DNA from 4 places in the Kitasatospora sp. NPDC088783 genome. Region 2 is predicted to be linked to each of the others. Evidence: riboswitches for the same ligand, from Rfam matches in the RefSeq annotation. Region 2 holds a riboswitch; each other region holds the start of a gene.
The links. Region 2 has a riboswitch for cobalamin ahead of metE (5-methyltetrahydropteroyltriglutamate--homocysteine S-methyltransferase). Riboswitches for the same ligand answer to the same signal wherever they lie in the genome.

Region 1 (7,629 bases), on a different contig from region 2:
CTCCCGACCGGAGGGACCGTCCAACTGCCCGCCCCGCCACCGCAGCAGCCCGCGTTCCCCGCCCCGCTGCCCGGCCCGATCGCCGTCCTGCTGATCGGCCCGGCCGGCGCCGGCAAGACCACCGTCGCCCGGTACTGGGCCGAACGCCGGCCCGCCCCCACCGCGCACATCAGCCTCGACGACGTCCGCGAGTGGGTCCAGTCCGGCTTCGCCAACCCGCAGTCCGGCTGGAACACCGCCTCCGAGGCCCAGTACCGCCTGGCCCGCCGCACCTGCGGCTTCGCCTGCCGCAACTACCTCGCCAACGGCATCTCCTGCATCATCGACGACGCGGTCTTCCCCGACCGCCCCGCGATCGGCCTCGGCGGCTGGAAACGCCACATCGGCCCCGGCATGATCCCCGTCGTCCTGCTCCCCGGCCTCGACCGCGTCCTCGCCCGCAACGCCGAACGCTCCGGCAACCGCCGCCTCTCCGACGACCAAGTCGCCCACATCCACGGCCGGATGGCCGGCTGGCGCACCTCCGGCCTGCCGATCATCGACAACTCCAACCTGAGCGTCCCGGAGACCGCGGCGGCCCTGGACCACGCGGTCCTGAGCCGGTTGCACGCGCGTTGAGGTTCCGCTGCGCGGCGAGGGGGTGGGGGCGTCCCGGAGACCGCGGCGGCCCTGGACCACGCGGTCCTGAGCCGGTTGCACGCGCGCTGAGGTTCCGCCGGTCCTGAGTCGGTTGCACGCGCGCTGAGGTTCCGCTGCGCGGCGAGGGGCGGAGGGGGTTGGAGGCGGTCGCCGCCCCGGGCCGTGCGGTCGCGGGTGTGCGGGGGTCAGCTCTCGGTGAAGTAGTGGTCCTGGTCGAGGTCGTCGAGCAGGCCCGGGTGCCGGGGCTGCCAGTCGAGCAGGGTGCGGGTGGCTTCGGAGGAGGCGGGCAGGTCGAGGGGGACGAGGCGGGCGAGGAAGCCGAAGTGTTCGGCGGCGCGGTCCTCGGGGACGGGGGCGGTGGGGACGCCGAGGCGGATGCCGATGCGTTCGGCGATCTCGCGGAAGGGGACGCCCTCGTCGTCGACGGCGTGCAGGCGGGTGCCGGCGGGGGCGTGTTCGAGGGCGAGGCGGTAGAGGTGGGCGGCGTCCAGGGTGTGGACGGAGGGCCAGCGGTTGGTGCCCTCGCCGAGGTAGCCGGAGGTGCCGGTGGCGCGGGCGATCCGGATCAGGGTGGGGACGAAGCCGTGCCGGTCGAGCGGGCTGTGGACGACCGGGGGCAGCCGGACGACGCTGGAGCGCACCCCGTCCGCCGCGGCGTCGACGATCGCCTGCTCGGCCTCGGTGCGCGGGGCGCCGGGGGCGACCAGGCTCTCCAAGGAGGGCCGGCCGGGCGTGTTGCCGCCGCCCGTCCCGCCGGTGCCGACCAGCGGCTTGCCGGTGCCCGCGAGCGCCTCGACCAGGACCCGGACGGCCTTCAGGTCGTCGGCCATCGCGCCCGCGTAGTCGCCCTGGGCCATCGCCTCGTGCTTGAAGGCGAGGTGGACCACCCCGTCGGCGGCCGAGGCGGCGGCCCGCAGGCCGTCCAGGTCGTCGAGGTCGCCGCGGCGGACGTCCGCGCCGAGGGCGGTGAGCGCGGTGGCGGAGGCGTCGGAGCGGGCCAGGCCGGTGACCCGGTGGCCGGCGGCGAGCAGTTCGGGGACGAGGGCGGAGCCGAGGTGGCCGGTGGCTCCGGTGACGAAGACGTGCATGGGGGTGGACCTCCGAGTGATGGGACCTTGTCCCGTCACCATAACGCGCGGAGCCCCGTGATGCGACCATCTCCCGTCACGTAGACTCCGTGCCATGGCCAGATGGGACCCGAACGCGCGCGAACGGCTGGAGCGCGCGGCGCTCGAACTCTTCGTCCACCAGGGCTACGACCGCACCACCGTCGCCGAGATCGCCGAACGCGCCGGGCTGGCCAAGAGCACCTTCTTCCGGCACTTCGCCGACAAGCGCGAGGTGCTCTCCGGCGGCGACGCGCTGCTGCGCCTGCTCGCCGACGCGATCGCCGCCGCCCCGCCCGGGGCCGGCCCGCTGGAGGCCGCCGGGGCCGCCCTCGCCGCCGCCGGCGCCCACGCCTTCACCGCCGAACGCCACCCCGCCGTCCGCGAGCGCCAGCAGGTGGTCGCCGCCAACCCCGAGCTCACCGAACGCGAACTCCTCAAGCGCGAGGCCCTCGCCACCGCCCTCACCGCGGCCCTGCGCGGGCGCGGCGTCCCCGACCCGGCCGCCGTCCTCACCGCCGAACTCACCCTGCTCGCCCTGCGCACCGCCCTCGCCCACTGGGCGGCCCGCCCCGGCCAGGACTTCACCGCCCTCGCCCTGGCCGAACTCGCCGCCCTGCGCGAGGCCGCCGCCGCCCTCTGAACCGGGCCGCCCGGCCTGTCCGAGCGCCCTGGGACAATGGACTCCTCGCGACCACCACGACCGAGGAGTTGACCGCCGGTGCCCGAGGGGCATGTGATCCACCGCCTGGCCAGGCGGAACGACGAGCTGTTCGGGGGGCGCCCGGTGCGGGTCTCCAGCCCGCAGGGGCGCTTCGCGGAGGGGGCCGCGCTGATCGACGGGCGGGTGCTGGACGAGGCGGAGGCGCACGGCAAGCACCTGTTCCTGGGCTTCGGCGAGCACTGGCTGCACGTGCACCTGGGGCTGTACGGGAAGTACGCGTTCGGGGCGGGCGAGGCGCCCGAGCCGGTCGGGCAGGTCCGGCTGCGGATGGTCAACGACACCGGGTACGCCGACCTGCGCGGGCCGACCGCCTGCGAGCTGCTCACGCCGGAGGAGAAGGCGGCCGTCCACCGCCGGCTGGGGCCGGACCCGCTGCGGGCCGGGGAGTCGGGGGAGGCGGCCTGGCGGCGGGTCTCCCGCAGCGGCAGCACGGTGGCCGCGCTGCTGATGGACCAGAAGGTGCTGGCCGGCGTCGGGAACGTGTACCGCGCCGAGGTGCTGTTCCGGCTCGGGATCAGCCCGCACCGCCCCGGGCGCGAGCTGTCCCGGGCCGAGTGGGACGCGATCTGGACGGACCTGGTGGCGCTGATGCACGACGGCGTGGCCGCGGGCCGGATCGACACCGTCCGCCCCGAGCACACCCCGGAGGCGATGGGCCGCCCGCCGCGGGTGGACGACCACGGCGGCGAGGTGTACGTGTACCGGCGGCACGACCGGCCCTGCCTGGTCTGCGGCACCCCGGTCCGCACCGAGGAGCTGGCCGCCCGGAACCTGTTCTGGTGCCCGCGCTGCCAGCGGTCCTGACGCCGCGTCACGGGCAAGCCTTGACGCAAGGTTGACCGGATCTTGGGCGAGGCCCCGGAACGCCGCTCCTATTGTCGGGTCCATGCCCGCTCTCCCGTTCCAGGACCGGCGCCCCGCCCCGGTGCTCCCGGTCCTGCCGTACCGCAAGCCCACCCGCGGCCGTGACTACTGGGTCCTGGACGACGTCCTCCCGGACCCGGACGCGGTGCGCGCCCGGCACCTGGCGCGCACCGACTGGGACGAGGGCTACCCGCACAAGCCGGAGTCCTGGCCGGGCCTGCGAGCCATGCCCGGCCTGGAGCCGGCGGAGCTGGCGCGGGTCGAGGAGCTGGTCCGGGAGGCCACCGGCGCGCCGCGGATCTGGGCGCTGGACGAGGCCGAGGGCGGCACCTTCAACCACAACTGCGTGCAGGTGGTGGGCGCCGGGGAGTGCGAGCCGCGCCCGCACACCGACTCCCGCTCGCTGTGCCGCTACGCCGCCGTGCTGTACCTCAACCCGGCCGTCCCCAAGCGCTGCGGCACCAGCTTCTACCGGCAGAGCCTGCCCGGCGGCCGGCTCGGCGGCAACAGCGTGGTCGCCCCGCACAACAACCTGGTGGACGCGCTGGGCACCCGCTTCGTCCCGCCGGACTCCTTCACCGAGGACCTGGCCGTCCCGCACCGCTACAACCGGCTGCTGCTCTACACCGCCAACCTGATCCACACCGCGACCGAGTACCACGGGACGGCGCTGGAGGAGAAGCGGATGACCTGCGTCTTCTTCTGGATGGCCTGACCGGTGGTCAGCACACCGCTGACCAGGCGTGATCTGCGCCACCCCGGCCCGGGTGCGCCCTTGCCGCGGCACCCGCGGCGGGCCTACGGTGGGCGGGCCGTGGTGCTCGGGAAGCCGGTGCACCGTGTCCGCCACGCGAGTGCGCGGCACGGGAGTCCGGAGCGGCCCTCGCCACTGTGATCGGGGAGTCGTCGGCTCCCACCCCGTGCCACTGGCCCCCGCGGCCGGGAAGGCCGGGCGCCGGCGCGCAACACCCCGTCAGCCAGGAGACCGGCCACGGCATCTCACGAAGTGATCCACGAGGTGCTGGAGCGTGATCCGCGGATGACCGCGCCCGAATCGACCCTGGCCGGGACCGGCCCGGTCGCCGTCCTGCCCGCCCTGCGCTGGCGGCGCGAGGACACCCTGCGCACGGCCGGGCTGATGGCGGTGATCCTGGCCCTGCACGCGGTGGCCTTCGGGACGCTGCTGTTCCTGGTGGTGCCGCACGACTACCGGGTCGGCACCCAGGTGTTCGGCGTCGGCCTGGGCGTCACCGCGTACACCCTGGGGATGCGGCACGCCTTCGACGCCGACCACATCGCGGTGATCGACAACACCACCCGCAAGCTGATGGCGGACGGCCGCCGCCCGGTCTCGGTGGGCTTCTGGTTCGCGCTCGGCCACTCCTCGATGGTGGTGCTGATGGCCGCCCTGGTGGCCGGGGGCGCGGCGCTGGCGGGCACCCTGATGGACGAGGACTCGACCACCCACCAGGTGCTGGGCACCGTCGGCACCACCGCGTCCGGCGCCTTCCTCTACCTGATCGCGGCGCTCAACCTGGTCGCCCTGCTGGGCATCTGGCGGGTGTTCCGGGCGATGCGGGCCGGGGAGTACGACGAGGCCGAGCTGGAGAAGCACCTGGACGCCCGGGGCTTCCTGGCCCGGCTGCTGAACCGGGCCACCCGCTCGATCAGCCGCCCCGGGCAGATGTTCCCGGTCGGCATGGTGCTCGGCCTGGGCTTCGACACCGCCACCGAGGTCACCCTGATGGTGATGGCGGGCTCCGGCGCGGCCTCCGGCCTGCCCTGGTACGCGGTGGTCTGCCTGCCGCTGCTGTTCGCCGCCGGGATGAGCCTGTTCGACACCCTGGACGGCACGTTCATGAACATCGCCTACCAGTGGGCGTTCTCGAACCCGGTCCGCAAGGTGTACTACAACCTGACCATCACCGGGCTGTCGATCGCGGTGGCCTTCGTGATCGGCACCATCGAGCTGGTCGCCGTGCTGCACGACAAGTTCGGCCTGACCGATCCCGTCACCGGCTGGATCGCCGGCCTCGGCCTGGACAACGTCGGCTTCGTGATCGTCGGCCTGTTCGTGGTGGTCTGGGCCGCCGCGATCGGCTACTGGCGGATCGCCAAGCGCTCCCGGACGTTCGGCGGCCCGCGGGCGGGCGCGTCCTGACGGCGCGTCAGCCGGCGGCCAGGATCAGCGTCCCGGCCACCGCGAGGCCCGCGCCCACCACCTGCACCCGCAGCAGCCGCTCCTTCAGCAGGCCGCGCGCCATCAGTGCGGTGACCACCGGGTAGAGCGAGGCCAGTACGGCCGCCACCGCCACCGACCCCAGGTGCGAGGCGGCCGCGTACAGGCCGTTCGCGGCCACGTCGGCCACCCCGACGGCGGTCAGCGCGGGCAGCGACCGGGCGCCCGCCGAAAGTCCGAGGGGCCGCCGGCGGGCCGCGGCGGCCAGCATCCCGGCCCCGACCACCGCGTTGGTCAGCCGCTGCACGCACAGCGTGAGCAGCAGGGCGCCGCCCGCGCCGGCGTGCGCGACCAGGGCCAGCACCGCCCCGAAGGCGAACGCCGCGCCCAGCGTCAGCACCAGCACCCGCCGGCCGACCGCGGGCCCGCCGCGCTGCGGGCCGCCCGCCAGGGCGACCCCGGCGACGGCCACCGCGATGCCCAACCCCTGGACGGCGCCGGGCCGTTCGCCGAGGAACAGGCCGACGCCGATCGGCACCAGCACGCCGACGGTGGCCAGCGGCGACACCACGCCCATCGGCCCGAGCGCCAGCGCCCGGTAGAACGCCAGCAGCGCGAACGGCCCGACCACGCCCGCCGCCACCGCGTACCAGAGGGCGGGGGAGGCCCCCGGCCAGCCGCCGGTGGCGGTCACCGCCGCCGCGAGCACCGCGGCGGCGGCCGACTGGGAGAGCACCACCACGGTCGGCGCGGGCACCCGCCGGGTGATCGCCCCGCCCCCGTAGTCGGCGACGCCCCAGAGCAGGCTGGCGAGCAGCGCGAACGCGGCGCTCACCGGAGGAACCGGCAGGCGGACAGCATGGTGGACCCCGCAGTACAGTCGGTGGATCTGTCGATGCCGCCGCAGCATAGTTCAACCTGCTGCACTCACCCAACCAGAATATTGGACTGCCCGTGCCGGACGCCGATCTCGTCACCCAGGCCCTCGCCCGCAACCTCAAGCGTCTGCGGCTCGAACGCGGCCACACCCTGGACGCCCTGGCCGCCCGCTCCGGGGTCAGCCGCGGCATGGTCGTCCAGATCGAACAGGCCCGCACCAACCCGAGCGTGGGCACCGTGGTCCGGCTCGCCGACGCGCTCGGGGTCTCGATCGCCCGGCTGCTCGACTACGACGAGACCTCCGCCGTCCGGATCGTCCCCGCCGAGCAGGCCGTCCGGCTGTGGAACGGCCCCGGGGGCGGCAGCGGCACCCTGCTCGGCGGCGCCGAGGCCCCCGGGCCGCTGGAGCTGTGGTCCTGGCGGCTGCACCCCGGCGAGTCGCACGCCTCCGACCCGCACCCGCCCGGCACCGTCGAGATCGCCCGGGTCGACGAGGGCGTGCTCACCCTCACCCTGGACGGCCGCGAGCACCGCGTCCCGGCCGGGGCCACCGCCTCCTACGAGGCCGGCACCGCGCACGGCTACCGCAACGACGGCGACGCGCCGTGCCTGGTCACCATGGTGGTCTCGGTCCCCCCGCCCGGCGCGTAGCCGACCGCCGACCGCCGACCGCCGACCGGACACGGGCGAAGGGCCCCGGGGAAGCCCCGGGGCCCTTCGCGTCCCGCCGTGCGCCGTCAGCCGCCGTACCTGCGCCGGTACAGCTCCACCCGGCCCTCGGTGTCCATCAGCCGGGCCCTGCCGGTGTAGAACGGGTGGCTCGCCGAGGACGTCTCGACGTCCACCACCGGGTACGTCCGCCCGTCGGCCCACTCGACCGTCCGCTCGCTCGCGGCGGTGGAACGGGTCAGGAACGACAGGCCCCCGGTCTTGTCGCGGAACACCACCGGACGGTAGTCGGGGTGAATTCCCTGCTGCATGACTGCTCCTCCTCGCTGTGTGTCGGTCGGTCTGGCCCTCCGGGCTCCCCGGGTGCCTCAGCGGGCCTCGCGGAACTCCACGTGCCGCCCGGCCACCGGATCGAACTTCCTCAGCACCATCCGGTCCGGGTCGTTGCGGCGGTTCTTCCGCGTCGCGTACGTGAACCCGGTGCCCGCCGTCGACCGGAGCGTGACCACCGGTCGCAGTTCGCTGCGTGCCATGCCCGCCTCCTCTCCGTCCTTCTCCCGGCAACGATT
Region 2 (7,629 bases):
ACCCGGCGGGTGCCGGTGCGACCAACATCACCCGGAGCTCCACAGCGCCTCCCTCCCGGGGACCATTCGTGCACGCATTGGTAGCATGGCGTGCCGCGCCCCTGGCGGGGCCCGCCCGGGAACGGTACCTTCTCGGCGAACAAGTCCACATCAACGACGGTGCGTGGAAGTCCGGTGAGAGCCCGGCACGGTCGCGCCACTGTGAACCCGGAGCCGCCCAGGCGGCCGACGGGAAGTCAGACCCGCCTCCGTCGACCCTGCTCCACACGACCGGGACGCGAGTTCCCGCAAGGAGGTCACACGGCCATGGCTCACCCCATAGCGCCCGCCGCCACGCCGGCCATCACCCCCCTCTCCGTCAAGGCGATCGCGCCCTGGGCGGTCTTCTTCGGCATCCTGCTGCTCACCCTGCTCTACTTCGTCGGCGCCGAACAGGGCGCCACCTCGCTGCTCTCCGGCGAGAGCGTGCACGAGTGGGTGCACGACGGCCGGCACCTGCTCGGCTTCCCCTGCCACTGATCCGCTCCGGCAGAAGAAGCGAGCACCCGCGCACATGAATTCCCACATCGTCAGAAACCTGCTGGTCCGCGGCATGCTCGCCGGGCTCGGCGCGGGCGTCCTCGCCCTGATCGTGGCCTACCTGCTCGGCGAACCCCGGGTGGACGCCGCGATCGCCTTCGAGGACTCCCACAGCCACGAGCACGGCGAGGAACTGGTCAGCCGCACCCTCCAGTCCACCGCGGGCCTGGCCACCGGCATCCTGGTCTACGGCATCGCGCTCGGCGGCATCGCCGCCCTCGCGTACTGCTTCGCCCTCGGCCGCACCGGCCGCTTCGGCCCCCGGGCCGCCGCCCTGCTGCTCTCCGGCGCGGCGCTGGCCTCCGTCTACCTCGTCCCGTTCCTCAAGTACCCGGCCAATCCGCCGTCGGTGGGCGACCCGGACACCATCGGCAAGCGCACCACCCTGTACTTCCTGATGATGCTGCTGAGCGTGCTGCTCGCCGTCGCCGCCGTGGTGGCCGGCAAGCAGCTCGCCCCGCGGCTGGGCAACTGGAACGCCACGGTCGTGGCCGGGCTCGGCTACGCCGTGTTGATCGGTCTCGGGTACGTCCTGCTGCCCGCGATCAACGAAGTCCCCGAGGACTTCTCCGCCACCCTGCTCTGGCAGTTCCGGGTCGCGGCCCTGGCCATCCAGCTCACCCTCTGGCTGTCCTTCGGCCTGCTCTTCGGCCACCTGGCCGAGCGGCTCCTGTTGCCCAAGCCGGCCCGCACCGCCGAGCCGACCGCCACGGCGGCCCCCGCCGCCCGCTAGCGGCGCGCCCGACGGGCCGGCACGCACCGCATGCGGTGCGTGCCGGCCCGTCGGCGTTCCGGGCCCGTCCGTCGCGGGCGGGACGTCAGCCGGTCAGTTCTGCCCGCAGGGTGCGGGCGGCGGCGACCAGGCTGTCGATCGAGGCCCGGGTCTCGGTCCAGCCGCGGGTCTTCAGGCCGCAGTCCGGGTTGACCCAGAGGCGCTCGGCGGGGATCGCGGCCAGCCCGGCCCGCAGCAGTTCCAGCGCCTCCTCGGGGGAGGGGACGCGCGGGGAGTGGATGTCCCACACGCCCGGGCCGACCTCGGCGAGGTAGCCCGCCTCGGCGAGTTCGCGCGCCACCTGCATGTGCGAGCGGGCGGCCTCCAGCGAGATCACGTCCGCGTCCAACTCCTCGATGGCGCGCAGGATGTCGCCGAACTCGGCGTAGCACATGTGGGTGTGGACCTGGGTGTCGGCGCGGACCCCGGAGGTGGTGAGCCGGAACGCGTCGGTGGCCCAGTCCAGGTACGCGGGCCAGCCGGAGCGCCGCAGCGGCAGCGTCTCGCGCAGCGCGGGCTCGTCGACCTGGATCACGGCGGCGCCCGCCGCCTCCAGGTCCGCCACCTCGTCGCGCAGGGCGAGGGCGACCTGCCGGGCGGTGTCGGCCAGCGGCTGGTCGTCGCGGACGAACGACCAGGCCAGCATGGTGACCGGGCCGGTCAGCATGCCCTTGACCGGGCGGTCGGTGAGGCCCTGCGCGAAGCGGTACCAGTCGACTGTCATCGGGTGCGGGCGGGAGATGTCGCCCGCCAGCACCGGCGGACGCACGTACCGGGTGCCGTAGGACTGCACCCAGCCGTGCCGGGTGGCCAGGTAGCCGGTGAGCTGCTCGGCGAAGTACTGCACCATGTCGTTGCGTTCGGGCTCGCCGTGCACCAGCACGTCCAGGCCCGCCCGCTCCTGGTAGGCGACCACCTCGCGGACCTCGGCCTCCATCCGCTTGCGGTAGTCCGCCGCGTCGATCCGTCCGGCGTTCAACTCGGCGCGGTCGGAGCGCAGTTCGGCGGTCTGCGGGAAGGAGCCGATGGTGGTGGCGGGCAGCAGCGGCAGGCCGAGCCGGGCCTTCTGCGCCGCGGCGCGGACGGCGTACGGGGCGTCGCGGCGGATGTCGGCCTCGGTGACGGCGGCGGCCCTGGCCCGGACCGCCGGGTCGCGGGTGATCGGGGAGGCCGCGCGGGAGGCCAGGTCGGCCCGGTTGGCGGCGAGTTGGGCGGTGACGGCGGCGGTGCCCTCGCGCAGGGCGCGGGCCAGCAGGGCGGTCTCGGCGGCCTTCTGCCGGGCGAAGGCCAGCCAGCGGCCGATCTGCGGGTCGAGGTCGCGCTCGGCGGCGGTGTCCAGCGGGACGTGCAGCAGTGAGCAGGAGGGGGCGACGTCCACCGTGTCGGCCAGGCCGAGCAGGGTCGCCAGGGTGGCGAGGGACTTCTCCAGGTCGTTGATCCACACGTTGCGGCCGTCGACCACCCCCGCGACCAGCCGCTTGCCGGGCAGGCCGCCGACGGCCGCCAGGTCGGTCAGGTTGCCCGCCGCCGGGCCGGTGAAGTCCAGCGCCAGGCCGTCGACGGGGGCCTTGGCCAGGGTGATCAGCGCCTCGCCGAGCCGGTCGAAGTAGGAGGCGACCAGCAGCCTGGGGCGGTCGGTGAGCGCGCCCAGCTCCCGGTAGGCGCGGGCGGCGGCGTTCAGCTCGGCCGGGGTGCGGTCCTGCACCAGCGCGGGCTCGTCGAGCTGCACCCACCCGGCGCCGGCCGCCCGCAGGTCGGCCAGCAGTTCCGCGTACACCGGCAGCAGCCGGTCCAGCAGGGTGAGCGGCTCGAAGTCGGCGGCCACGCCGGGCGCGGGCTTGGCGAGCAGCAGGTAGGTGACCGGGCCGAGCAGCACCGGGCGGGCCCGGTAGCCCTGGCCGAGCGCCTCGCGCAGTTCGCCGACCTGCTTGGCGGAGTGCGCGGCGAAGACGGTGTCCGGGCCCAACTCCGGCACCAGGTAGTGGTAGTTGGTGTCGAACCACTTGGTCATCTCCAGCGGCGCCACCTGCTGGGTGCCGCGCGCCATCGCGAAGTAGCCGTCCAGCGGGTCGGCCTGGTACGCGGCCCGGTGCCGGGGCGGGACCGCGCCGACGGCGACCGTGGTGTCCAGCACGTGGTCGTACAGCGAGAAGTCGCCGGTGGGGACTTCGGTGATGCCGGCGCCGGCCAGCTGCCGCCAGTTGGCGCAGCGCAGTTCGGCGGCGGTGGAGTGCAGCGCGTCGGCGGTGACGGTGCCCCGCCAGTAGCCCTCGACGGCCTTCTTCAGTTCCCGGTTCCCGCCCTGGCGGGGGTATCCGTGGACGGTTGCCGCGGCTACGGACTTCGCAGTCAAGGGGACTCTCCTCGCGAGCCTTGATCCTGGGTCCGGTGCACAGGAGGCGCGGAAGGGTGCCGAGACCGGGCGGTGCCGCGCTCGACCGCGCCTGCCCGCCTGGTGTCCGTACCGACCCGCCCTCGAGGTCACCGGTCACCGGGTGCGAACGGTCGCACCCGGGCAACGGGCAGGTCTTCGGACTCGCGGGCCCGCCCGGGGAGGCTCGACGCTCCCGGGCACCTACTGGCCGTCGCTTCCCAGGCCCGTCCGGACCCAGTGCGTATGACGGCGGTCGTTCCCACTCACCGCTGCGGGGCAGTCCCGGATTCCCACCGGGTTCCCTCTTGCGACGCCCTGCCTGGCGGACAGGGCGAACCAGTTGCGCGGCCAGTGTAGAACGGACCGGGCGTTCTCCGGTGCGAAGTGCGGCAGCTGTCCGGTCCGTGGGACGCGCGGGCGAACGGCGGACGGCGGACGGTGGTCAGCCGGTGCCCGGGCGGTGTTCAGCCGTCGGTGCGGCGCAGCAGGTAGCTGTCCATGATCCAGCCCTTGCGGGTCCGGGCCTCGGCCCGCAACTCGGCGATCCGGTCGGCCTGTTCGGCCAGCGGGCCGGAGACCAGGATCTCGTCCTCGGTGCCCAGGTACGCCCCGTAGTGGATGTGCACGCCCGCCGGGTCGATGGCGGTGAACGCGGCCTGCCCGTCCAGCATCACCACCGCGTCCTCGGCGCCCGGCCCGAAGCCCTCGGCGGCCAGCCGCCGCCCGGTGGTGATCCGCACCGGCCGCGCGGTGCGGGTCAGCGTGGTGCGGTGGCGGGCCGCCAGCACCGAGACGCTGCTGACGCCGGGCACCACCGTGTACCCGAACCCGGTCCGCCCGCGCGCCAGGACCCGGTCCAGCACGGCGGTCACGCTGTCGTACAGCGACGGGTCGCCCCACACCAGCAGCGCGCCCGTCCCGCCGTCCGGGAGCTCCTCGGCCACGGCCCGCTCCACCAGGTCGGCCCGCCGCTCCCGCCACTCCTCGACCGCCTCCGCGTACCCGGCCGCCGACCGGTCCCGCGCCGGGTCCACCAGCTCGACCACCCGGTGCCCGGCCCGGCCGTGCTCGGCGATCATCTCCCGCCGCAGCCGCATCAGGTCCTGCCGTTCCTCCGGCTTGTCGAGCAGCAGGAACACGTCGGTGCGGCCGATCGCCTTGACCGCCTCCAGGGTGAGGTGGTCGGGGTCGCCCGCGCCGATGCCGATGACGAGAAGAGTACGCATACCGGCGATTGTGCCTGCTGCCCGGCGCGTCCACCGGCTCGGGTCGGCGCTCCGGCCGGCAGCCCCCGGCGCGCGGAGCCCGGCGGGGCGTCGTGCGCGCGCGGACGCGCGCTGGGCCATCGGACGCACTCCGGCGGGCCGCGGCCGGGCGGCGGCGGGGCGGGGCGTGACGATCGGCGCAGAGCCTCCGTGCGCCCGGCGCGGGGGAGGAAGGTGCGTCGTGACAATGGACCGTCGTCGTTTTCTGACCGTGGGCGGAGCACTGGGGGCGGGGCTCGCGGCGGGCGTCTCCCCGGCCCGCGCGCAGGACCGGGGTTCGGGCCCGGGTTCGGGTCCGGCCTCCGGCGCGGACGCGGGCTCGGTGCGGGCGTTCCCGCCCCGCCAACGCGGGTGGCGGGCCGCGCCGCCGGACTGGCAGGCGCTGCGGCAACGGCTCGGCGACCGGCTGGTGCTGCCCGCCGACCCCGGGTACGGGACGGCGCGGCTCGGCTTCAACGAACTGAACGACGGCCAACTCCCCGGCGCGGTCGCCAAGTGCGCCTCCGCCGACGACGTCCGGGCCTGCCTGGACGTGGCGCGCGGCCACGGCCTCCCGATCGCCGCCCGCAGCGGTGGCCACGGCTACCTCGGCTACAGCATCCCGGACCGGGGCCTGGTGATCGACCTGCGCGCGCTGAACACCGTCCGGGTCGACCCCGACGGCAGGGCCGAGGTCGGCGCGGGCGCCCGGCTGATCGAGGTCTACGCGGGCCTGGCCGCCGCCGGCCGGCTGCTGCCCGGCGGGTCCTGCCCCACCGTGGGCATCGGCGGCCTCACCCTGGGCGGCGGCATCGGGGTGCTGGCCCGCAAGTACGGCCTGACCTGCGACCGGCTCACCGCCGCCGAGGTCGTCACCGCCGACTCCTGCGTGCTGACCGCCGACGCCGAGCACGAACCCGACCTGCACTGGGCGCTGCGCGGCGGCGGGGGCGGGAACTTCGGCGTGGTCACCCGGTTCACCTTCGACACCCCGCCCGCGCCCGGCCTGACCGTCTTCGTCCTGCCCTTCCCGGCCGGCTCCGTCCCGCAGGTGCTCGGCGCCTGGCAGCAGTGGGTCGCCGACGCGCCGCCCGAACTCTGGGCCAGCTGCCAGATCTCCGGCGGCAACCCGCCCACTTGCAAGGTCGTCGGCTGCTGGGTCGGCGACCCGGACGGCGCGAACCGGCAGATCGACCGCCTGGTGCGCGCGGCGGGCACCCAGCCGACCGGCCGCACCGTCGCCGCCAAGGACTACCTGGGCGCGATGAAGTTCATGGCGGGCTGCGCCAACGACACCGTCGCCCAGTGCCACCCCACCTGGGAGGGCGGGCGGTTGACCCGCACCGGCTTCGTCGCGGTCTCCCGGATGCTCGGCCCCGGGCCGGTGGACCCGGCCCGGCTCACCGAGCTGATGACCGGCCGCACCGGCGTCGACCTGCTGCTCGACTCGCTCGGCGGCGCGGTCGCCGAACCCGCCCCCGACGCGACGGCCTTCCCGCACCGCGGCTCGCTCGCCAGCGCCCAGGTCTACGCGGGCGCCACCCCCGCCACCGAGGACCGGGTCCGCGCCACCGTCGACGAGATCCGCGACGGCCTCGCCCGGCTCGGTGCCCCCGGCGCGTACGTCAACTACATCGACGCCACCCTGCCCGACTGGGGCCGCGCCTACTACGGCCCGAACCTGCCGCGGCTCCAGCGGACCGCCCGCCGCTACGACCCCGACGGGGTCTTCGCCTTCCCGCAGTCGGTCACGGCGGCCTGACGGGCAGCGCGCCCGCCGGTGCCGGTGCCGGTGCCGCCGTCGCAAGCAGCGCCGCCCCCCGGTCCGGCCGCCCCGATCCGGCCGGGCCGGTCCGTTCCGGCCGGGGTCGCCGTACGGGTGCGAACGGGTCGGGAGTGTCGCATCCGGGAGCCAAGTGGGTTGGTGCCAGCGGGACGTGACGTCCGATCAGGAGGCGGGGGAGGATCGGGCGCGGCGCAGCAGGAAGGCGCCGGAGGCGGCGGCGAGGGCGGCCATGCAGGCGGTGAAGACCAGTCCGGCGTCGGCCAGGCCGAGCGGGCCGGACAGCAGGCCGACGCCGATCACCGGGATGGAGATGCCCAGGTAGGCGACCACGAACAGGGCCGAGAGCACGCCGCCCCGGTGCCGGGCGGGGGCGGCGTCCGCGACCTCGCCGACCGCGCCGCGCAGCGCCATGCCCTGCCCGGCGCCGCCGACCAGGGCGGCCAGCACCAGCGGGACGAGGGTGGCGGTGGCGAGCGAGAGGGCGAGCAGGCCGAGGCCGCCGATCAGCACCAGGCAGCCCAGCGGGATCGCCCGCCGGGCACCGAGCCGGGGCACCAGCAACTGGCCGACGGTGGAGGCGAAGAACGCGGCGGCGACGATCAGGCCGACCGCGGCGTGGTTGCGCACCCCCAGGTCCTCGGCGAGGAAGGCCGGGCTGACCGAGGTGAACACGCCCAGCAGCGAGAACCCGGCGAACGCCGCGATCGCGGCGGGCACGAACACCCCGCGCACCTCGGCCGGCAGCGCGGGCCGCCGGGGCCGGGCGGTGCGCAGCGGGCGGGCCCCGTCGACGGTTTCCGGCAGCGCCCAGGCGACCGCCCAGGAGAGCACCAGCAGGGCCAGGTGGACGGCGAACGGCAGGACCAGCGGCCCC
Region 3 (7,629 bases), on a different contig from region 2:
GTACTCCTCGGGCCTGCGGGCACCGGCGCTGATCGCGTTCGTCAAGGACGCGCTGGTCTACATCGTGATCATCGTGGCGGTGGTCTACATCCCGATGCGGCTGGGCGGCTACGGGCACGTGTTCGACGCGGCGCAGCACAAGTTCGCCACGCCCGGGGCGAACGGGAAGCCGAGCGGGGCGCTGGTGGTCGGCCCGTCGGGGCAGTGGGCGTACGCGACGCTGGCGTTCGGTTCGGCGCTGGCGCTGTTCATGTACCCGCACTCGGTGACCGGCGTGCTGGCCTCGAAGTCGCGCAACACGGTGCGCCGGAACATGGCGATCATGCCGGCGTACTCGCTGATGCTGGGCCTGCTGGCGCTGCTGGGCTTCCTGGCGATCGCGGCCGGGGTGGGCAAGGGCGTGAAGGGCTACAACAGCCAGCTGGCGGTGCCGCAGCTGTTCGCGGACATGTTCCCGTCCTGGTTCACCGGGGTGGCGTTCGCGGCGATCGGGATCGGCGCGCTGGTGCCGGCGGCGATCATGTCGATCGCGGCGGCGAACCTGTTCACCCGGAACGTCTACAAGGAGTTCCTGAAGCCGGACGCGACGCCGGCCGAGGAGACCCGGGTGGCGAAGATCGCCTCGCTGCTGGTGAAGGTCGGCGCGCTGGTGTTCGTGCTGCTGATGGACAAGCAGGTGGCGATCAACTTCCAGCTGCTGGGCGGCCTGTGGATCCTGCAGACCGCGGTGGCACTGGTGGCGGGCCTGTTCACCCGGTGGTTCCACCGCTGGGCGCTGCTGGCGGGCTGGGCGGTCGGCATGGTGTACGGCACCTGGCTGGCCTGGGGGATCTCCTCCCCGGCCACCAAGCACTTCGGCGGCAGCAGCTCGAACATCCCGGGGATCGGGCAGACCGGCTACATCGGTCTGACCGCGTTCGTGCTGAACCTGGCGGTGGCCGTGGTCCTGACGCTGGTGCTGCGGGCCCTGAAGGCCCCGGAGGGGGCCGACGAGACCTCGAAGGCGGACTATTCCGCGGAGTCCGGCGACGAGGCCGTGGAGCACGCTCCACAGCCCGCGGTGGCGCACTGACGCACCGGGGGCGCGCATAGCCGCGCCATGCGCCCTGTGGTCGCGCCGTTGCCCCGATCGACACTGGGGTGACGGCGCGACCATCTGTTATGACCGCCCGCTCCCTGGAGAGACCGGGGGAGACGGGTCCACTCGCCCGCGCCACCGACCACGGGGAGCCACCGCCATGACCGACCTCACCACGGTACGCAACGGGCACCGTCCGGAGGCGCAGCAGCCGGACGCCGGACCGAGACTGCCCTCGGTCCTGATCGCCACCCGGCACGGCGAGTCCACCGCCAACGTGGAGTTCCGGCACGCGGACGCCAGCGGGGCGCTCTCCGTCCCGATCACCTGCCGGGACGCCGACATCCCGCTCTCCCTGCACGGCCAGGACCAGGCCCGCGACCTGGGCCGCTGGTGGGCCGAACTGCCGCCCGCCGACCGGCCGCGCTCGGTGTGGTGCTCCCCGTACGTGCGCACCGCCGAGACCGCCCGGATCGCGCTGGCCCAGGCGTCCGGGCTGGGAGCCGTCCAGGTGGGGCTGGCGGTGCGCCACGACGAGCGGCTGCGGGACCGCGAGCTGGGCGTGCTGGAGATGCTCACCAAGGCCGCGATCGAACGCGACCACCCCGCGGAGGCGGCCCGGCGGCGGCGGATGGGCGAGCTGTACTACCGGCCGCCGGGCGGCGAGTCCTGGCTGGACGTGGCCCTGCGGGTCCGCGACCTGCTGCGCGACCTGTGCGCGGAGGAGGCCGGCCGGTCGGTGCTGGTGGTGGCGCACGACTGCACGGTGCTGATGCTGCGCCACGTCCTGGACCGGCCGACCGAGCGGGAGCTGCTGGCCCTGCTCCCGGTGGCGAACTGCTCGACCAGCACGTGGCGGTCCCACGAGGGACGGCTGCGCCCGACCGGCTGGAACCGCACCGACCACCTCTCGACCTGACCGCAGCCCCACGCCGGCACCCCGGGCCCGGACGCCCTGCCGTCGCAGCCCGGCACCACAGCAGCCCGACCCCCGACCTGGCCCCCGCCACGGGGCCGCGAGCGCCCGCGGCCGACTCGGGCGGGCGACCCCCGGCACAGGCACCCCGGGCCCGGACGCCTGCCGGCGCAGCCCGGTGTCCGTGGCCCGGTCCCTCGTTCCAGCCCCCGTTCCGGCTCCCCCGCCGTGCCCCGGTCAGGCGTCCTGGTACTGCGGCCCGGCGGTGCGGCGCGGGCCGCCGAAGGCCCGGCGGTAGGCCTGCGGGGTGGTGCCCAGGCGGCGGCCGAAGTGGTGTCGCAGGGTGGCGGCGTTGCCGAAGCCGCAGCGGGTGGCGATGGCGTCCACGCTCTCGCCGGTGGACTCCAGCAGGTGCTGCGCGAGCAGCACCCGCTGGCCGGTCAGCCAGCGGTGCGGGGTGGTGCCGGTCTCCTCCCGGAAGCGGCGGGCGAAGGTGCGCGGCGACATGTGGGCGAGCCGGGCGAGCTGGTCGACGCCGGTCTCCCGGTCGAGGTGGCGGCGCATCCACTCCAGCACCCCGGCCAGCGACTCGCCGCCGCCCTCGGGCACCGGCCGGTTGATGAACTGGGCCTGGCCGCCGTCCCGGTGCGGGGCGACCACCATCCGGCGGGCGATCGCCCGGGCCACCTCGGCGCCCTGCACCTTGCGGACCAGGTGCAGGCAGGCGTCGATGCCCGCGGCGGTGCCGGCCGAGGTGATCACCGGGTGGTCGTCCACGTACAGCACGCCGGGTTCGACGGTGGTCAGCGGGAAGCGCTCGGCCATCAGGTCGGCGTAGCGCCAGTGGGTGGTGCAGCGGCGGCCGTCGAGCAGGCCGGCCGCGCCGAGCAGGAAGCTGCCGGAGCAGATCGACAGCAGGTGGGCGCCGCGGTCGTGGGCGGCCCGCAGCGCCGCGCAGACCTCCTCGGGGTAGTGCGCGCGGATGCCGGTGGCGGTGGCGATCACCAGGTCGGCCCCGGCGATCCGCTCGGGGCCGTGCGGGACGTCGACGGTGAAGCCGGAGTGGGTGCGCATCGGGCCGGGGCGGTCGCCGACCAGGGCGAAGTCGTAGACCGGCAGGCCGCTCTCGCTCCGGTCCAGGCCGAACACCTCGCAGGCCACCCCCAGTTCGAAGGGGTGGACCTCCTCCAGCACCACGACGGCGACGTTCTCCAGCTTCCGCATCCGGCCAGCATGGCAGTGGCAGGATTTCGTGGCAATGGTGCGTTCCTGCCACTCGTCCGGCCCCGGCCGGGCGCGGACAGTGGAGGCATGACCACCGCACTCGCCCTGCTGGGCCTCCTCGGCAGTTTCGGACTCCTCGGCGTCCTGGTCGGCCGCGACCTGGACCGCAACGGCCGGCACGGCCGCGACGACGTGCACCGGCCGGGCGGCTACCCGTTCGACCCGGACCTGGCCGACCCGCGCCGTCGGCCGTCCGGCACACTGTCCGGATGCGCTCCCCGACCGTCCGCCGCGCCCTCGACCGCGACCTCGCCGGAGCCGGGGAGGTCAGCGTCGAAGCCTTCGTCGGCGACGGCCACACCCGCCCCGACTCCCCCTACGCCGCACTCCTCCGCGACGCCGCCCGCCGCAACCGGGAGGCCGAGCTCCTGGTCGCCGTCGACGACGGCGGGGCGGTGCTCGGCTGCGTGACCTTCGCGCCCGGCGGCACCGCGTGGGCGGACGTCGCGCACCCCGACGAGGGCGAGATCCGGATGCTCGCGGTCGGCGCGGCGGCCCGCGGGCGCGGCGTCGGCCGGGCCCTGGTGCGGGCCTCGATCGCGCGCAGCCGGGAACTGCGGCTGGCCGGGATGGCGTTCTCCACCCGGCCGTCGATGACCGCCGCGCACCGGATCTACGACGCCCTGGGCTTCGTCCGCAGCCCCGCGCGGGACTGGTCGGCGGCGCCCGGCACGGACCTGTGGGTCTACACGACGCGGTTCTGAGGGCGGGCCCGAGCAGGGCCCCGAGCCCGGACCCGAAGCCGTCCGCGGGCCGTCCGCGGGCGGGCCCACGGGCCGTCAGTGGGCGGTTCGCGGACGGTTCGTGGGCGGTCGGCGGACGGTTCGTGGGCGGTCGGCGGACGGTTCGCGGACGGTTTCGTTGTCTACGCGCGGCACCGCCGACGCGACACGCGCTACTACATCTGGTGCTTCCAGTTCCAGCCACCACAACATGTATGCTCACTCTCGCTGTCGACGCAGGGGAATCCGGTGCGAATCCGGGACTGCCCCGCAACGGTGAGCGGGTTGCTGCGACGCCCGCGCAGTCCGAGGACCTGCCGACGGTGTGCGACACGGCATCCCCGCAGACGCCATGCAGCACAGCTTTGCCGTCCGGTCTCGCGGGCGGACCGGGGGTGGTCTTCGCGCGCCGGAACGCGTTCTCGTTCCTTCGTGCCGCCCTCCCCTGGCCGCGTGCGGTGCCGGACACCCCGAGCCACGTCCGCCGCCACAGGAGAGAGTGCGCCTTGACCGTCGCCGCCTCAGTCACCCTGCCGTCCCAGGGATCCGCCGACGCCTTCACCGACCCCGGTGCGGCGCTGCTCCGGCTGCTCACCGACCGCAGCACCGACCTCCCCCAGGTGGACCCCGGCCACGTCGCCGCCGCCGCGCTGCGCGGCCGCCACGCCGGCTCGGACTTCGCCGAGCTGCGCGGGCTGGCCGTGGAGGCCGCCGCGTCGATGATCGCCGAGGACCCGCAGTACTCGAAGCTGGCCGCCCGCCTGCTGGCGCTGGAGATCCGCGACGAGGCCGCCACCCAGGGCGTCACCTCGTTCTCCTCCTCGGTGGCCGTGGGCCACGCCGAGGGCCTGATCGGCGACGCCACCGCCGCGTTCGTGGCCGGGCACGCCGGGCTGTTCGACTCGCTGATCGACGAGGCGGGCGACGACCGCTTCGAGTACTTCGGCCTGCGCACCGTCCAGTCCCGCTACCTGCTGCGCCACCCGATCACCCGCAAGGTGGTCGAGACCCCGCAGCACTTCCTGCTGCGGGTGGCGGCGGGCCTGGCGGTCGGCACCACCGAGGAGTCGGTGCGCGAGGTCGCCGAGCTGTACACCCTGATGAGCCGGCTGGAGTACCTGACCAGCTCGCCGACGCTGTTCAACTCCGGCACCCGGCACCCGCAGATGTCCTCCTGCTACCTGCTGGACTCGCCGCTGGACAACCTGGACTCGATCTACAACCGGTACGCGCAGATCGCCCGGCTCTCCAAGCACGCCGGCGGCATCGGCCTGTCCTACTCGCGGATCCGCTCCCGCGGCTCGCTGATCCGCGGCACCAACGGCAAGTCGAACGGCATCGTGCCGTTCCTGCGCACCCTGGACTCCTCCGTGGCGGCGGTCAACCAGGGCGGCCGGCGCAAGGGCGCGGCCTGCGTGTACCTGGAGACCTGGCACGCCGACATCGAGGAGTTCCTGGAGCTCCGCGACAACACCGGCGAGGAGGCCCGGCGCACCCACAACCTGAACCTGGCGCACTGGATCCCGGACGAGTTCATGCGCCGGGTCAACGCCGACGCCGACTGGTCGCTGTTCTCCCCGGCCGACGTGCCGGAGCTGGTCGACCTGTGGGGCGCCGAGTTCGACGAGGCGTACGTCAAGGCCGAGCTGGCCGGCAAGGCCGTGCGCACCATCCCCGCGCAGACCCTGTACGCCCGGATGATGCGCACCCTGGCGCAGACCGGCAACGGCTGGATGACCTTCAAGGACGCCTCCAACCGGGCCGCCAACCAGACCGCGCTGCCCGGCCGCACGGTGCACTCCTCGAACCTGTGCACCGAGATCCTGGAGGTCACCGACGACTCCGAGACCGCGGTCTGCAACCTCGGCTCGGTCAACCTGGGCGCGCACGTCGCCCCCGGCGCCACCGCCGCCGACCTGCTGAACGCGATGGACTGGGACCGGCTGGACGCCACCGTCCGCACCGCGGTGACCTTCCTCGACCGCGTGATCGACATCAACTTCTACCCGACCACCGAGGCCGGCACCTCCAACTCCCGCTGGCGGCCGGTCGGCCTGGGCGTGATGGGCCTGCAGGACGTCTTCTTCCAGCTGCGGATCGACTTCGACTCCGCCGAGGCCAAGACCCTCTCCACCCTGATCTCCGAGCGCATCATGCTCACCGCGTACGAGCGCTCCGCCGACCTGGCCGAGCGGTTCGGCCGGCACGAGGCGTACGGCGAGACCCGCGCCGCCCGCGGCCAGCTGCACGTCGACCACTTCGGCAGCGCCGACCCGCGGTGGACCGGGCGCTGGGAGGCGCTGCGCGCCCGGATCGCCGAGGTCGGCCTGCGCAACTCGCTGCTGCTGGCGATCGCCCCGACCGCGACCATCGCGTCCATCGCCGGCGTCTACGAGTGCATCGAGCCGCAGGTCTCCAACCTGTTCAAGCGCGAGACGCTGTCCGGCGAGTTCCTCCAGGTCAACCCGTACCTGGTGCGCGAGCTCAAGGAGCTGGGCGTCTGGGACCAGCAGACCCGGGACGCGCTGCGCGACGCCAACGGCTCCATCCAGGAGTTCAACTGGCTGCCGCAGGAGGTCCGTTCGCTGTACCGCACGGCGTGGGAGCTGCCGCAGCGCGCGCTGATCGACCTGGCCGCCGCCCGCCAGCCGTACATCGACCAGAGCCAGTCGCTGAACCTGTTCATGGCCGCGCCGACCATCGGCAAGCTCTCCTCGATGTACTCCTACGCCTGGAAGGTCGGTCTGAAGACCACCTACTACCTGCGCTCGCGCCCGGCGACCCGGATCGCCCAGGCCGCGTCCGGCGCCACCCGCACCGCCGCCCCCGTGCCGGTGCAGACCCCCGCCCTCTCCCAGGCCGAGCAGGACGCCATCGCCTGCTCGCTGGAGAACCCCGAGTCCTGCGAGGCCTGCCAGTGAGCACCGAAGACCAGAAGAAGATGCTGCTCGACCCGGGCTTCGAGCTGACGCTGCGTCCGATGCGCTACCCGTCGTTCTACGACCGCTACCGGGACGCGATCAAGAACACCTGGACCGTGGAGGAGGTGGACCTGCACTCCGACGTCGCCGACCTCGCCAAGCTCTCCGAGGGCGAGCGGCACATGATCGGCCGGCTGGTCGCGTTCTTCGCCACCGGCGACTCGATCGTCGCCAACAACGTGGTGCTGAGCCTCTACAAGCACATCAACTCCCCCGAGGCCCGGCTCTACCTGTCGCGGCAGCTGTTCGAGGAGGCCGTGCACGTCCAGTTCTACCTGACGCTGCTGGACACCTACCTGCCCGACCCGGAGGACCGCAACGCCGCCTTCGCGGCGGTGGAGAACATCCCCTCCATCGCGCAGAAGGCCCAGTTCTGCTTCACGTACATGAACGCGGTCGACCACCTCGACTCGCTGCAGAGCAAGGAGGACCGCCGGGCCTTCCTGCTCAACCTGATCTGCTTCGCGGCCTGCGTCGAGGGCCTGTTCTTCTACGGCGCGTTCGCCTACGTGTACTGGTTCCGCAGCCGCGGCCTGCTGCACGGCCTGGCCACCGGCACCAACTGGGTCTTCCGCGACGAGTCGATGCACATGGACTTCGCGTTCTCGGTGGTCGACACCGTGCGCGAGGAGGAGCCCGACCTCTTCG
Region 4 (7,629 bases), on a different contig from region 2:
GCGGGGTGTCATGACCGGGGGCGGGGCTGTGGACGAGAGCGGTCGAGCAACGAGGGACCCGGTCCCCGAGCCACCGGTGTCCGAGGGCAAGGCGGCACAGAGGGCAGTGGGTCCGCCTCCCCCTCCCCCGCAGACCACGGCGCCGCCCCACCCTCCACGGCCCGCACCGCCTCCGCAGGTGCGCGTGCCCCCGGGTCGGCCATGCTGGTGGCGGCGCAGGCGACGGCCGATCGCGCTCGGACTGATCACGCTGGCGATGCTGCTCGTCGCACTGGCCTACGCCGCAGCTCAAGCCGCCCGGGACGGCGGACTGGTGGTGCTCGTCGAGGTCTTCCACCACCCGCCGGCGTACGGTGCCGCAGTGCTGGTGCTGATCGTCCTCGCCGTCCTGATCGGGTTCCGTTCCCGAGAGACCAGGAGACTGCTGCTGGTCCCGATCCTCGGCTGCACCCTGTTGGCCTCGCCCTTCGCACTGCTCGGCTTCGGCAGCACGCCGCACAAGACCGCGGACCGGCCGGCTCCCGGCCGCTCCGACCGCAGCCTGGTGATCCACGAGGGCACCGCGGTGATCGATCCGCTCTGGTGGGTCTCGGTGGACGCCGGCTCCGGCCTGACCGCACGGCGGTGGCGGGTCGGCTACTTCAACGGCGACGCCCCCGACAACGCGCTGGCCTCGGCGCAGTGGGACGGACCCGACCGGATCAAGCTGACCACCGAGGGCGGCGAGGTGTTCGTGGTGGCCCTCGACCCGGAGACCGGCCGCCCCGAGCGTCAGGTACGAGTGGGCTGAAGGCTCGGTCCTGCACGAGCGTGACCGACTTCGGTCCGTCAGGGGAGCTCGGGGTGTCGGGGTTCGGGCCGGTGCCGGCCGTGGAACCGTCGAGGATGCCGGGTCGGTACCGCGGGTGCTGGAGCCGGTTGCGGACGGGGGCTTCGAGTCGGTCGAGGGCCACGGCGGCGAGGTCGGCCAGGCGGTGCTCGACGTGTGCCCGGCCCCGGCCGGGGGCCGACGCGTTCCGCAGTGCCTGCTCGACGCCTCGGTCGCGGTCGTGCGCGCCGACCGGCTGCTCGCCGACCGGCTGGTCGGACGGCGGCGGCGGCGGCGGACCAGCGCGCCCTGATCGGTCCGGCGCCCCGTCCCCGGCCCCGTGTCCGGGGACCGGGCGCCGGCGTTCCGCCGCTCAGGGCGCGGTGATGCCCGGCTGCGCACCGGCGCCGAAGGACCAGCCCTCGACCTCGCCGGGCGCCGGGTTGTAGCTCCCGGCGCCGAGGCTGCTGTAGGTCCAGGCGGTGCCGTGCTGGGCGTGCCAGTACGACCAGTACGCGCTGCCGCTGGGGTTGGTGCAGGTCGTCGGCAGGCTGTTGATCGTGCAGACGAAGCCGGGGTAGCGCGGGTGGAACGCGTACGAGAACCCGGCGCCGGTGAGCGCCGCCAGGCCGCTGGCCGGGTCGCCCGGGGCGCAGCCGGTCTGGATGCCGCCGCCGAGGGCGGTGAAGTCGACCACGACAGTGACGCCGGTGGTGCCGGAGCAGGCCGCCGCCTGCGCCTGGGGGGCCTGGACGGCGGAGACGCCGAGCAGGCCGGCGGTCAGCGCCGTCGCGGCGGCGATCGAGCCGAGGACGCGGCGGGCCGGACGGGCGGGGGCGAGGGTGTCGCTCATGCGGGTGCTCCTTGGTTTCGGGGGCCAGTCGGTCAGGGCGTTCAGCGGGCCGGGCAGGCGAGGACGGGCGCGGCGGGGCGGGCGCCGTGGGCGGAGAGGGCGACCAGCGGGGTGCCGCTCAGTCCGAGGACCGCCTGGGCGGTGGCGCGGGCGGCGCTGCCCGGGTCGAAGCCGGTGGCGTCGTAGGCGACCGCGCCCCGGACGGCCGGGTCGGCGGCGCAGCCCTGCCGGAGCTCGACCAGGGCGCTCCAGCCCTTGAGCCCGGCCACGGGGCGTCCGGTGGACAGCAGGGTCTGGGTGGCCAGTCCGGTGCTGTTGGCGTTGGAGGCGGTGGCCCCGGCCGCGGCGAACCCGCCGTCGGCGTTCTGGTGCGCGCTCAGCCAGTTCAGTCCGGCGGCGGCCTTCGCGGCGCGTCCGGTGGCGGCGAGGGCCTGGACGGCGAGTGCGGTGGCGTCCGGGTCGGCGGTGCAGGTGGCCTGGCCGAAGGAGGCCGGGAACCCGCCGTCCGCGCACTGGCTGCCGGCCAGGAAGTCGACGGCGGCGGCCGGGGCCCCGGCGGGGGTGCGGGTGAGGGCGATGACGGCCAGGGACTGGCCGAAGGAGTTGCTGTAGTCGCCCCACTGGGAGCGGTCGGAGAAGCGGCCGGCGGCCGTCCGGAGGGAGCGCAGGCGGGCCGGGAGGTCGACGCCGCCGAAGGCGGCCGGGTTCTCGCCGCGGACCTCGGCGGTGAGCAGCAGTTTGGCGGTGGCTCCGGCGTATGCCTCGGTGGTGCCGTCGCCCAGGTAGCCGGCGGTGTTCTCCGGCCTGGCGAGCCAGGCGGTGGCGCGGGCGGCGGCCGTGTCGGAGCCGTGGGCGGCGGCGAAGGCCAGGACGGCGTCGGCGGTCAGCCCCTGGTCGGGGTAGGCGGTGCCGTCGAAGACGGTCTCGAAGTGGTCGCCGTCGACGAGTTGGCGGGCCAGCCAGCCCGCGGCGGCGGCGTCCGGCCGGAGGGTGGCGGTGCTGGCGGGGAGCGGGACGGCCCGGGCGGGGGCGGCCCGGGCGGGGACGGCCGCGGGGAGCGTGGCCGCGAGGGCGAGCGCCGGTATCGCGAGCAGGCGCAGGGGGCGGCGGAGCACGGTCATGGAGAGCCTTTCCGAACCTGCGCGCGGGGCCCGGAGGAGGTGGCGCGCGGCGGCTCAGCCCTCGGAGCTCCGGCCCGCAGACCACGACGGGAGGAGTGGACGTACACCTCCGCCACCGGGTGATCGGGCTCGCCGTCGACAGCCGTCGACGGCCTACCGTTGCGGGTCAGCGCCGGATTCGGACCGGACTTCCCCCGACGGCGGAGTCGGGAAACATGACGGCCCATCATGGCGAGGCGCCGGAGGCCGGGTCAAGGGCGCGCGCGTCCCGCCGACGGACGCCCCGGTCGGCGGTGCGCCTCCGGTTCTTCGCAGGATTCGCCGATTCACCGGTCCGCCGGGTGCGGATTCCGCAGCTCGGCCTGCTGGACCGCCCGCGGCCCGACCGGCAGTCTCGATCATGCGCACCCCAGCCGCCGACGCCTCCGAGGAGTCCCGTGATCGAGCACCGCGTCCGTGTCCACCCCAGCGCCGACCGCCTCCCGCGCGAGGACCAACTCGCCTGGAAGCTCGCCGAGGTGGCCGCCGGCACCGAGCAACCGGAGGCGGCCTGCGCGGACACGGCCGTCAACCGGGTGATCGACAACGCCGCGGTGGCCGTCGCCTCGCTGCTGCGCCGCCCGGTCGCCGTCGCCCGCGCCCAGGCCACCGCGCACCGGGCCGCGCTCCCGGGCGCCTCGGTGTTCGGCAGCGGCACCCGGGTCTCCCCGGAGTGGGCGGCCTGGGCCAACGGCACCGCCGTGCGCGAACTCGACTTCCACGACACCTACCTGGCCGCCGACTACTCCCACCCCGGCGACAACGTCCCGCCGCTGCTGGCCGTCGCCCAGCACACCGGCCGCACCGGCGCGGACCTGCTGCGGGGCGTCGTCGCGGCGTACGAGGTGCACGTCGCCCTGGTCAAGGGCATCTGCCTGCACGCGCACCGGATCGACCACGTCGCGCACCTGAGCGCGGCCACCGCCTGCGGCCTCGGGGCGCTGCTGCGGCTGCCGACCGAGGTCACCTACCAGGCCGTCCAGCAGGCGGTGCACACCACCACCGCCACCCGGCAGTCCCGCAAGGGCGAGATCTCCAGCTGGAAGGCGTACGCCCCCGCGTTCGCCGGGAAGGCGGCGGTCGAGGCGGTGGACCGGGCGATGCGCGGCGAGACCTCGCCGTCGCCGGTCTACGAGGGCGAGGACGGCTTCCTGGCCTGGATGCTGGACGGCCCGTCCGCCGACTACGGGGTGCTGCTGCCGGGGCCGGACGAGCCGCGCCGCGCGATCCTGGACACCTACACCAAGGAGTACTCGGCCGAGTACCAGGCCCAGGCGGTCATCGACCTGGCCCGGCGGCTGCGCGGGAAGGCCGGCCCGCTGGAGCGGGTCCGCTCGGTCGTCCTGCACACCAGCCACCACACCCACCACGTGATCGGCTCCGGCGCGAACGACCCGCAGAAGTACGACCCCGCCGCGAGCCGCGAGACGCTCGACCACTCGATCCCGTACATCCTGGCCGTCGCCCTGGAGGACGGCGGCTGGCACCACGAGCGCTCCTACGCCCCCGAGCGGGCCGGACGTCCGGAGACCGTCGCGCTGTGGCGGAAGGTCACCACCGTCGAGGACCCGGAGTGGACCCGCCGCTACCACGACCCCGACCCGGAACGCCGGGCCTTCGGCGGACGCGTGGTGATCACGCTGGACGACGGCTCGGTCGTCGAGGACGAGCTGGGCGTGGCCGACGCCCACCCGGCCGGCGCCCGGCCCTTCGACCGGCCCGCCTACGAGGGCAAGTTCCGCACCCTCGCCGAGGGGATCGTCGTCCCGGCCGACCAGGAGCGCTTCCTCGCCGCCGCGGCCGGCCTCGCCGAACTCGGGGCCGCCGACCTCGGCGAGCTGTTCCCGGCCGTGGACGCCGAAGCGGTGCGCGCCTTCGACGCGACCCTGCCGAAGGGCCTGTTCTGATGCTGCACACCCGCACCACCCCCGCCCAGCGCCGCCGGGCCTTCCGCGAACAGCTCGCCTCCGGCCGGCTGCTGCGCCTGCCCGGCGCGATCAACCCGCTCTCCGCCCGCCTGATCCAGGACCTGGGCTTCGAGGCCGCGTACCTGTCCGGCGCGGTGCTCGCCGCCGACCTCGGCCTGCCCGACATCGGCCTCACCACCGTCACCGAGGTCGCCCAGCGCGCCCAGCAGACCACCCGCGCCACCGACCTGCCGGTGCTGATCGACGCCGACACCGGCTTCGGCGAGCCCGTGAACGCCGCCCGCACCGTCCAACTGCTGGAGGACGCCGGGCTGGCCGGGCTCCACCTGGAGGACCAGGTCAACCCGAAGCGCTGCGGCCACCTCGACGGCAAGGCCGTCACCTCCCGGGAGGAGATGGTCCGCCGGGTCCGGGCCGCCGTCGACGCCCGCCGCGACCCCGACTTCCTGCTGATGGCCCGCACCGACGCCCGCGCGGTCGAGGGGCTCGGCGCGGCGATCGACCGGGCGAAGGCGTACGTCGACGCGGGCGCCGACGCGGTCTTCCCCGAGGCGCTGGCCGACCTCTCCGAGTACGAGGCGTTCCGCGCGGCGGTGGACGTGCCGCTGCTGGCCAACCTCACCGAGTTCGGCAGGACCCCGCTGCTGGACACCCGCACCCTGACGGACCTCGGCTACAACATCGCCCTCTACCCCGTCACCCTGCTGCGCCTGGCGATGGGCGCGATCGAGGACGGCCTGCGGACCATCGCCGCCGAGGGCACCCAGGAGTCCCTGCTGCCCCGGATGCAGACCCGCTCCCGGCTGTACGAGCTGCTCGGCTACCGGGAGTACGCGGCCTTCGACTCGGCCGTCTTCGACTTCACCCTGCCGCCCGGCACCTGACGCACCGGAGGTTCACCCATGCCCGCCACCACGCCCGGGGTCCACCGCGGCCTCGCCGGTGTCGTCGTCGACACCACCGGGATCTCCACCGTCCTCCCGGAGACCAACTCCCTCACCTACCGCGGCTACCCCGTCCAGGAGCTGGCCGCGCACCGCTCCTTCGAGGAGACCGCCCACCTGCTCTGGCGCGGCGAACTCCCCGACCCGGCCCAGCTGCGCGAGTTCCGGGCCCGCGAGCGCGCGCTGCGCCCGCTCGACCGCACCACCGCCGAACTGCTGGCCAAGCTGCCCGAGACCTGCCACCCGATGGACGTGCTGCGCACCGCGGTCAGCTTCTTCGGCGCGGAGGACCCCACCGAGGACGACGGCCGTCCGGCCCCCGCCCTCGCCAAGTCGCTGAACCTGCTGGCGAAGCTGCCGACCGTGGTCGCCGCCGACCAGCGCCGCCGCCGCGGCCTGGCCCCCATCGCGCCGGACCCGGACCTGGGGTACGCCGAGAACTTCTTCCACATGTGCTTCGGCACCGTCCCCTCCCCCGAGGTGGTGCGCTGCTTCGAGGTCTCCCTGGTGCTGTACGCCGAACACAGCTTCAACGCCTCCACCTTCACCGCCCGGGTGGTCACCTCCACCCTCTCCGACCTCTACAGCGCCGTCACCGCCGCGATCGGCGCCCTCAAGGGCCCGCTGCACGGCGGCGCCAACGAGGCGGTGATGCACATGCTGGAGGAGATCGGCGACCCGGCCCGGGCCGCGGACTGGCTCGACCGGGCACTCGCCTCCGAACGGAAGATCATGGGCTTCGGCCACCGGGTCTACAAGGACGGCGACTCCCGCGTCGCGATCATGCAGGCGGCCCTCGACCGGCTGGTCGAGGGCTCGGCGGACCCCCGGGCCGTCCGGCTGGCCGCCCTGCACACCGCCCTGCGCGAGGCGGTGCTGGAGCGCAAGGGCATCCACCCCAACCTGGACTACCCGGCGGGCCTCGCCTACCACCTGATGGGCTTCGACACCCCCGCCTTCACGCCGATCTTCGTGATGAGCCGGATCACCGGCTGGACCGCCCACATCACCGAGCAGCTCGCCCACAACGCGCTGATCCGCCCGCTCGCCCGCTACGACGGTCCGGGCCGCCGGACGGTGCCGGTCACCGGGTAGGGCACCCGGGTGCGCCGGTCCGGGTCCACCGCGAGCCGGCCGGCGGCCGGGGGGCGGGCCCGCTGGGCGCAGTCGGTCCGTTCGCAGATCCGGCAGCCCAGGCCGATCGGGGTGGCGGCCCGCCCCCGGTCGAGGGCGATCCCCTCGGAGTAGACCAGGCGGTGGGCGTGGCGCAGTTCGCAGCCGAGGGCGACGGCGAACTCGCTGCGGGGCGCGCGGTGGCCGTGGCCGCCGTGGGTCACCGTCCGGGCGATCCAGAGGTAGCGCTTGCCGTCGGGCATCTCGGCGACCTGGGTGAGGATGCGCCCGGGTGCGGAGAACGCCTCGTAGACGGTCCAGAGCGGGCAGGTGCCGCCGAGCCGGGAGAAGTGGAAGTCGGTCGCCGACTGCCGCTTGGAGATGTTGCCCGCCCGGTCGGCGCGCAGGAACGAGAACGGCACGCCGCGCCGGCCGGTGCGCTGGAGGGTGGACAGCCGGTGGCAGACCGTCTCGAAGCCGACGCCGAAGCGCGCCTGGAGCAGTTCGACGTCGTAGCGCAGTTCCTCCGCGGCGGCGTGGAAGGCGGAGTACGGCATCAGCAGGGCGCCCGCGAAGTAGTTGGCGAGGCCGATCCTGGTCAGGTCGGCGGCCTGCGCGGAGGTGAAGGCCGGTTCGGCCGCCGCGACCAGGGCGTCGAGCAGCGGGCGGTGTTCCAGCAGCGCGAGCTGGGTGGCGAGTTGGAAGGCCCGCTGGCCGTCCGCCAGCCAGGGCGACAGGCGCAGGGTGCCGCCGGCCGGGTCGAACCGGCGCATCTCGGCCCGGTCGCCCGGGTCGGCGTCCAGCACCCGCACCCCGTGGCGGG

Region 1: linked by a shared signal. The riboswitch ahead of ACIP60_RS28550 (HoxN/HupN/NixA family nickel/cobalt transporter) and the one ahead of metE (5-methyltetrahydropteroyltriglutamate--homocysteine S-methyltransferase) in region 2 are both predicted to bind cobalamin.
Region 3: linked by a shared signal. The riboswitch ahead of ACIP60_RS09635 (ribonucleoside-diphosphate reductase subunit alpha) and the one ahead of metE (5-methyltetrahydropteroyltriglutamate--homocysteine S-methyltransferase) in region 2 are both predicted to bind cobalamin.
Region 4: linked by a shared signal. The riboswitch ahead of ACIP60_RS06560 (prenyltransferase/squalene oxidase repeat-containing protein) and the one ahead of metE (5-methyltetrahydropteroyltriglutamate--homocysteine S-methyltransferase) in region 2 are both predicted to bind cobalamin.

The regions. Positions count from the first base shown of each region.
Region 1 covers NZ_JBIVKJ010000012.1:74,511-82,139, reverse strand. Annotated here, with positions in the region: gene ACIP60_RS28575 (AAA family ATPase) at 1-618, shown strand, start outside; gene ACIP60_RS28570 (SDR family oxidoreductase) at 825-1,727, opposite strand; gene ACIP60_RS28565 (helix-turn-helix domain-containing protein) at 1,822-2,388, shown strand; gene ACIP60_RS28560 (Fpg/Nei family DNA glycosylase) at 2,467-3,273, shown strand; gene ACIP60_RS28555 (DUF6445 family protein) at 3,356-4,048, shown strand; cobalamin riboswitch at 4,132-4,342, shown strand; gene ACIP60_RS28550 (HoxN/HupN/NixA family nickel/cobalt transporter) at 4,373-5,494, shown strand; gene ACIP60_RS28545 (EamA family transporter) at 5,502-6,347, opposite strand; gene ACIP60_RS28540 (helix-turn-helix domain-containing protein) at 6,467-7,042, shown strand; gene ACIP60_RS28535 (type B 50S ribosomal protein L31) at 7,129-7,371, opposite strand; gene rpmG (50S ribosomal protein L33) at 7,429-7,593, opposite strand.
Region 2 covers NZ_JBIVKJ010000005.1:42,128-49,756, forward strand. Annotated here, with positions in the region: gene ACIP60_RS16040 (CbtB-domain containing protein) at 307-519, shown strand; gene ACIP60_RS16045 (CbtA family protein) at 554-1,312, shown strand; gene metE (5-methyltetrahydropteroyltriglutamate--homocysteine S-methyltransferase) at 1,398-3,704, opposite strand; cobalamin riboswitch at 3,855-4,081, opposite strand; gene cobF (precorrin-6A synthase (deacetylating)) at 4,190-4,951, opposite strand; gene ACIP60_RS16060 (FAD-binding oxidoreductase) at 5,202-6,731, shown strand; gene ACIP60_RS16065 (MFS transporter) at 6,918-7,629, opposite strand, start outside.
Region 3 covers NZ_JBIVKJ010000003.1:241,434-249,062, forward strand. Annotated here, with positions in the region: gene mctP (monocarboxylate uptake permease MctP) at 1-1,072, shown strand, start outside; gene ACIP60_RS09620 (histidine phosphatase family protein) at 1,239-1,997, shown strand; gene ACIP60_RS09625 (helix-turn-helix domain-containing protein) at 2,232-3,218, opposite strand; gene ACIP60_RS09630 (GNAT family N-acetyltransferase) at 3,488-3,982, shown strand; cobalamin riboswitch at 4,199-4,337, shown strand; gene ACIP60_RS09635 (ribonucleoside-diphosphate reductase subunit alpha) at 4,507-6,921, shown strand; gene ACIP60_RS09640 (ribonucleotide-diphosphate reductase subunit beta) at 6,942-7,629, shown strand, end outside.
Region 4 covers NZ_JBIVKJ010000002.1:476,470-484,098, reverse strand. Annotated here, with positions in the region: gene ACIP60_RS06575 (hypothetical protein) at 257-790, shown strand; gene ACIP60_RS06570 (hypothetical protein) at 906-1,121, shown strand; gene ACIP60_RS06565 (hypothetical protein) at 1,182-1,661, opposite strand; gene ACIP60_RS06560 (prenyltransferase/squalene oxidase repeat-containing protein) at 1,703-2,782, opposite strand; cobalamin riboswitch at 2,879-3,012, opposite strand; gene ACIP60_RS06555 (MmgE/PrpD family protein) at 3,220-4,728, shown strand; gene prpB (methylisocitrate lyase) at 4,728-5,633, shown strand; gene ACIP60_RS06545 (bifunctional 2-methylcitrate synthase/citrate synthase) at 5,652-6,788, shown strand; gene ACIP60_RS06540 (short-chain fatty acyl-CoA regulator family protein) at 6,746-7,629, opposite strand, start outside.